DNA from 2 places in the Paenarthrobacter sp. 2TAF44 genome. Region 1 is predicted to be linked to the other one. Evidence: predicted binding sites of a transcription regulator. Region 1 holds the regulator's gene; the other holds the start of a gene.
What was found. Region 1 encodes Rex, which represses fermentation and respiration genes when NADH is low (regulators of the CRP and FNR family bind a similar motif). Its sites were predicted from a motif close to CTTGTGAANNNNTTCACAAG; they were not measured.

Region 1 (3,410 bases):
GCAGCACCAGAGGATGTGGGAGAGGAACGCTGGAAACGCGTGGGGATTTGAGGGAGGAACGGTGGAAACGCGTGAGGATGTGAGAGAGGAACGGCTAGCGGGGCCCGCGGAACTTTGAGAATCCGCGCCAAAGCCCGTAGATGGCACCGCCCACGGTGGCCGCCTTCAGCCCCAGGGTTGCTGCACGGCGACCGGATCGGAAATCGTAGACGGGCCAGTTGTTGTCGCGGGCATGCCGGCGCAGCTTGGAGTCGGGGTTGATGACCACAGGGTGGCCCACCATAGTGAGCAGGGGGATGTCATTGGCGGAGTCGCTGTAAGCCCAGCAGTGGTCCAGGTCCAAGCCTTCTTGGTCAGCTATGAGCTGGACCGCGATGGCTTTGGCCGGGCCGTGCAGAATGTCACCGACAAGCTTGCCGGTATACATTCCGTCATGGACTTCGCCGACAGTTCCCAGCGCGCCCGTCAGCCCCAACCTTGTGGAGATCACGGTGGCAACCTCAATGGGGGTCGCCGTCACCAGCCATACCCTCCGGCCTACACGGAGGTGTTGCTCGGCGAGCGCTTTGGTTCCAGGCCAGATCCGGGACTCGATCATTTCGTCATAAACTTCTTCGCCCAGGGCTTTGATGTCCTCCACAGTGATCCCGGCGGCCAACGTCAGGGCTGAGTCGCGCACGGCATGGACGTCGTCCATGTTCTCGCCGCGCATTACAAACTTGAACTGCTTCCACGCGAAGCCAGCCGCCTGGGACAGCGTGAAGGCCTTGCGTTCGTACATCTTGCGGGCCACATGGAAGAGGCTGGCGCCCTTCATCAAAGTGTTGTCGACGTCGAAGAAAGCGGCTTCGCCGGTGTGCTGCGGAACCTTGGCGTCGGCGACCACAGCGGCGTTCTTCTCGTCGGGCATGCCTTGAGTCTAGTCAATCGCCAGGCCCCGGCGTTGAGGGCGCACGGTGGGGCTGCCCCGTGGGGATGTGCAAGAGCGTTGGGGAAAGCGGTCAGGATGTGAGAGAGCATCGGTGGGAAACCGGTCGGGATTTGAGAGAGCGTTGGTGGAAAGCGGTCAGGATGTGAGAGAGCATCGGTGGGAAAGCGGTCAGGATGTGAGAGAGCATCGGTGGGAAAGCGGTCAGGATGTGAGAGAGGGTTGGGGCGGTTACCGTTGTGTCATGGCTATTCCCGACGTCGTTCTCCTCACCAAAGCTGACTGCCACCTGTGCACGGAGGCGCGTGCCGCCGTCGAGCGTGTTACCTCGGCGCTGGGAGTCCAGTGGACCGAGCAGGGAATCGACGGTAACCCGGAATTGCAGGAGCGTTACGCGGAGGAAATTCCAGTGGTGCTGGTGGATGGGGTCCAGCGCGACTTTTGGAAGATCGACGAGCAGCGCCTGACCCGTACGTTGAAAAGAGTCCTTGAAAGCTGAGGATCAGGGGGACTCTGTTACCCGGAAGTACCGGCTTTTGTTGAGTCCGGCCAAGGGCCATAGAGTGGAACAACAAGCGACGCAATGGAGAAAACCGTGACTGCGCTGGAACCGTCCCCGGGGGCAACAAGCGGGGACAACGAACCTGCCGCCAAGCAGATCCCGCCCGCGGCTGTGGCCCGGATGACTCTCTATTTGCGCGCGCTCAACTCGCTCCTGGCCGAAGGCGTGGAACGTGTGTCATCGGACGCGTTGGCTGAGGCTTCGGGCGTCAGCTCCTCTACGCTCCGCAAGGACCTTTCCTACGTCGGCTCGTACGGAACCCGCGGGGTGGGCTATGAAGTCCAGTACCTGAGCCGTCACATTGCCGCAGCCCTTGGCCTGACGCACGACTGGAAGGTCGCAATCGTCGGTGCCGGTAACCTCGGCAAGGCGCTGGCGCGGTACGGCGGCTTCGAGTCCCGGGGCTTCGACGTCGTGGCTATTTTCGACGCAGACCCCATGGTGATCGGCAACGAGGTGGGTTGGTTGCGGGTCAGCGATTCAGCGGAACTTGAACGCGTCCTGGAACGCACCCACACCAACATGGTGGTTCTGGCTTTGCCGGCCACCGTTGCCCAGGCAGTTTGCGATCGCGTCATCGCTGCAGGGATCCGGAGCATCCTGAGCTTTGCTCCGGTTCTCCTGCAGGTTCCGCCGCACGTGAACCTCCGCAAGGTGGACATGGCCACCGAGCTGCAGATCCTCGCCTACCACGCACAACGGGCGCAAACACCGGGTCAGGCTGTCTAGCCTTACCGGGTCCGCGCCCGCTGACGTTATTACAAGAAGCTTGGCGGCTTAGCGGCCGTAAGGGTTCTGGTAAGGGTTGCCGAACGGCTGCGGCTTGCGGAAGTACGGAGCCGACGCCGGCAGGTACAGCAGGACGATTGCGGCAACTCCCAGCAGGATCACCAAGAGCTGCAGGATGCCGTACGTGGCACCGAACTGGAACAGTCCGGCGAGGCCAAGGACAGAGATCGCCGCGAAGACCGTGCCCAGGATCCTGGCCCAGTTCTTGCCCTTGCGGACCGGGAATGCAACCAATGCATAAAGGCCCAGGGACACGATGGCCCCAATGATCGCGGCGACGACAATGCCGCCACGCATGCCTTCGATGGAGCCTTCCGGGAATTCAGTGCCCTGCTGTGCCGCCTGCTGGAGCATCGAATTGATGAAGGCATCCGAGCCCGTGGTGGCCAGGATGAGTGAGCTGATGGCAGACAGGATGCCCGCTGCGATGATCATCCAGAAGGAGATGTTGACCAGCTGCGGAACCGTTGTGGGACCTGGCTGCTGGCTGGGCCAGTTGGTGTCCTGGCCATATTGCGGGGCCTGCTGACCATAGGGAGAAGGCTGCTGGCCGTACGGGGACTGCTGACCAAACTGTGGCGACTGCTGGCCGTACTGGGGAGCCGGGGGCTGACCGTACTGGGGTGCGCCCGGGGACTGCTGACCGTACTGTGGAGCGCCCGGGGACTGCTGACCGTACTGTGGAGCGCTCGGCTGCTGACCATATTGGGGAGTCTGCTGACCGTACTGCGGTGCGTGCTGGCCATACTGGGGCGTGGATGGCTGGCCCGGCTGCTCAGGCTTGTTGGCGTCGCCCTTGTTCGCGTCGCCCGAATTGGCGTCCCCCGTGTTGGACGGCGGGTATGGAGGGTTGCTCATGGCATTCCTTTGCTTGTTCGACTGCTGGTGCGGCTGCCGGGATCAGCAAAAAGACCCTGCCCCCAGCCTGATTCTGCTTCCACCGTACCTCCGGGATCCGGCGCTGCGGATGATCACACGCAGGAATTTGCTGCTTGGCGGTGAAATCATCACGATGGCGTACGCCTTCATGATGAAAGCCGTGGTGGCCCAACGGACCACCACGGCCTTGTACACCTGTCAGGGCGGCTCGGATGAGAGCCCGACGGCGGTACTTCAGGGGGTTAGACGGCG
Region 2 (3,410 bases), on a different contig from region 1:
GCGAGTTCGGCGATCATGACGTCGACCGACGCTACGTGGGCGGCCGTGGCCTTGTCACGCTCGGCAGCGGCGGCTTTTCCGCTGGTCATGAATGCCTGAAGGTCGGCCCTACTGCCGTCGAGGGCGACGCTGGCAGCTGCCCGCACCTCGGGTGTTGAACCCAAGGCGAAGGTCGTCTGGACCCGGTTATCCAGGGCCAACGCTTGATCAAATCCGTAGTCCAGGAAGTACCGGACATCAGCGTGGTTTGCCGAACTGAGAGCGGCGTCGGCGGCTGCGTTTACATGCCCGCCACCAAGGTGGAGAAGCTGGTAAACGCGCTGCCGGTCCGCGCCCAAAGCAGAGCCATCCAGTTTGATCGCCGCCGCGTAGCCACTGGTGATGAAGGCCTTGATCCCGGAGTCGCCTGCCAGATGTGCAGCCTCAGCGGTCTTCTTCACCTCCGGGGTGCCGGTAAGTGCCAGATCCAGCGTGGCCTGCCGGGCTTCCTTAATGCGGGCATCGAGATCGGTTCCCGGTGCGGTAAGGGTTGCCAGTAGCTCCGGAATTTCGCGGGCCGCGGCCGCGAAGGCCGCCTTGGCTGGCTCCTCGGATGTCAGCAGCGCAGTATCCGTGGCCTGCCGAGGCGAAGCCAACGATGAAAGGAAGTCCCTGTCCGCGACGAGACGCGATGAGTCCGCTGACCTCGCAGCAGTTGCGGTGCTCCGAGCCTGCTCGACGGCGGTCCTCGCCCTCTCCGCCACGGCGGCGGCCCCGTTGGGGTTGGCTGCGACGTCTGCCTTGACCTGCTGCAGCAGGTCAGTCACTGCCGCGGTTTCAGTGTGATGGTCTGAGGCGACGAACTGCCCGTAGCGAAGGAAATCAGCAACGAAGTCCGCGCTGGAGGTGTCGAGGGCAGCTTGAGCTCCGAGAGTTACCGCAGGCACGGGTGAATTCGTCAGGTAGTAAACCGCCTCCCGATCCTGGCCTTGGGCAATCTTCCTCCAGCCCTCAAGCACGAACTGCTCAATGGCTTCCCCGCCCGAGTCCAGGCTCTTGGAAGCGGCAGCACTGATTTGAGGGTTTTCCAGGCTAGTGAAAAACGTCGCCGTCGTCCGAAGGTCGCCGTCCCAAGTGCTCGCCCACCCGTCGGACAAGAAGGCTATTGTTGCGGCGTCGGAAATGAGAGCTGCTTTCGCGGAGGACCGCACGTGCGCGCTCCCCCGCTTCGTCAGCTCGGTGACCAGCTCCTTACGGTCCGTTGCCAGCGCAACGTCCTGTCCGCCGTCGAGGAATGCCTGCACCGCCTCGGGCCCGCCCACCAAGGCAAGCTGGGCTGCCGCCCGCGTTGCCGGCCCACCTGCCCTCCACAGATCAAGGACCCCGGCCGCATCAACAGCCCGCTCTACGAACGGAACAGGAGCCTGCGAGGCGAGGGGAATCTCAAATTCGGGAATGTCGTAGGCCTGGGCGGGGCCGGCGAAGAGCAGGGATGCCCCCGCTAACAAGGCAACAAAGGCCGCGGTCCAACGATGGCGGGCAGCACGGATGGAAGCAACGCGGAAAGCAGACATCAAAGATTCCCCCAAGAAAGATGCGACGACAGTGCCCGAGCCATCCGGGCGGCGTTGGACCTGAAGACCTGCCTACCGGGGTGACTAGCTGTCCGCGGACATCGTATCTGAGATTCGACTGTGACTCCTGTCGCACTGTCTGCGATCAAAGACACCAAACACCCGTGAGGCCAATCACAAGGCGGCCAAAAGTGATCTGCTGGATAGCGATCCCCTCCCAAAGACGAGAAGGTTTTACCATGCAACAAACCATGCTGGCTTCGAAGGACACTGTCCTCCAGGCCGCCGGTACGGCACTAAGCCGTGGCCTCAACGTCCGTCACATCCGCTTCATGGCACTCGGATCCGCAATCGGCACGGGACTGTTTTACGGTTCTGCGTCCGCCATACAGAAAGCCGGCCCGGCCGTCCTTTTGGCCTACATCATCGGCGGCGCAGCCGTGTTCATGGTGATGCGAGCACTTGGTGAAATGGCCGTCCGACACCCCGTTTCCGGCTCATTCGGCCAATACGCGAGCAAGTACCTTGGACCGTTCGCCGGCTTCGTTACCGGCTGGACGTACGTGTTCGAGATGGCGATCGTGGCCATCGCCGACGTCACCGCGTTCAGCATCTATATGGGCTTCTGGTTCCCACAGGTGGATCGCTGGATCTGGGTCCTCGCGATCATTCTCTTCCTGGGTGCCATGAACCTGTTGAGCGTTAAGGTCTTCGGTGAACTGGAGTTCTGGTTCTCGCTGATCAAGGTGGTGGCGATTATCGCCATGATCGTCGGAGGCGCAGCAATCGTCGTTTTCGGCTTCCAAACGGGCGACGGCGGGGGCGTGGCACCGGGGTTGGGGAACCTGGTTAACCACGGCGGTTTGTTCCCGAACGGCTTCGAAGGGCTCCTGGCTGCGTTCGCCGTTGTGATGTTTGCGTTCGGTGGGATCGAAACAATCGGCATTACCGCTGGCGAAGCTGCCGATCCCAAAAAGGTCATCCCGCAGGCAGTCAACACTGTGCCAGTCCGTGTGCTGCTGTTCTACGTCCTGACCCTGGGCGTGTTGATGAGCATCTTCCCGTGGAACGAAATCGGCAGCAGCGGCAGCCCGTTCGTGCAGATCTTCGACGGCCTGGGCATCCCTGCTGCGCCGCACATCCTCAATGCCGTGGTCATCACAGCAGCCCTTTCCGCTATCAACAGCGACATCTTTGGTGCTGGCCGCATCCTGTTCGGACTTGCCCAGCAGGGCCATGCTCCGAAGAGCTTCGGCAAGATCTCCAGGCACGGCGTCCCTTGGATGACCGTGGTGATGATGGGCGGAATCCTGCTTGTGGGCGTCCTGCTGAACGCTGTGATCCCGGAGGATGTGTTCGTTCTGATCGCGTCGATCGCCACGTTTGCCACAGTGTGGGTTTGGGTGATGATCCTTGCTTCGCACGTTGCCATGAAGCGGGAGATCAAGCGCAAGGGGCTTCCGGCGTCGGAATTCGGTTCACCCTTATGGCCGGCAGCATCCATTCTGACCATGGCGTTCATGGCTATGGTGATCGTGATTCTCGGGGTCTTCGAGGACACTCGGGTAGCCCTGTATGTCGGCGGTACTTGGCTGATCCTGCTGTTCGTGGCTTACAAGCTATGGGTTCGCGGTGGTGGCCTGCGTCGTGCAGAGCTCGTGGACGAGACGGCCTGATTACCCGCGCCGAAACTGCAGTTAATGCCAATGTTCGCGCGGAACATTGGCATTAACTGTCAGCTCGTGAGGGGGCTCGGCTCAGATGGCGGCAGCAGCGGAGCGGACGGCCACGGACAAGGCAGTTGCCGGGCGCCCGATCAGTTTCCGGAGATCACCGGTGGTCACCAAAAGGTCGCCG

Region 2: AB4Z15_RS05370 (ALF repeat-containing protein) is a predicted target of Rex. The motif match lies at 1,715-1,734, and genes of this name have one in related genera.

The regions. Positions count from the first base shown of each region.
Region 1 covers NZ_JBFRFP010000029.1:17,156-20,565, reverse strand. The annotation lists gene AB4Z15_RS21590 (HAD family hydrolase) at 95-910, opposite strand; gene AB4Z15_RS21585 (glutaredoxin family protein) at 1,173-1,427, shown strand; gene AB4Z15_RS21580 (redox-sensing transcriptional repressor Rex) at 1,512-2,219, shown strand; gene AB4Z15_RS21575 (hypothetical protein) at 2,268-3,137, opposite strand; gene AB4Z15_RS21570 (hypothetical protein) at 3,401-3,410, opposite strand, start outside.
Region 2 covers NZ_JBFRFP010000003.1:240,740-244,149, reverse strand. The annotation lists gene AB4Z15_RS05370 (ALF repeat-containing protein) at 1-1,553, opposite strand, end outside; gene AB4Z15_RS05365 (amino acid permease) at 1,793-3,229, shown strand; gene AB4Z15_RS05360 (SDR family oxidoreductase) at 3,311-3,410, opposite strand, start outside.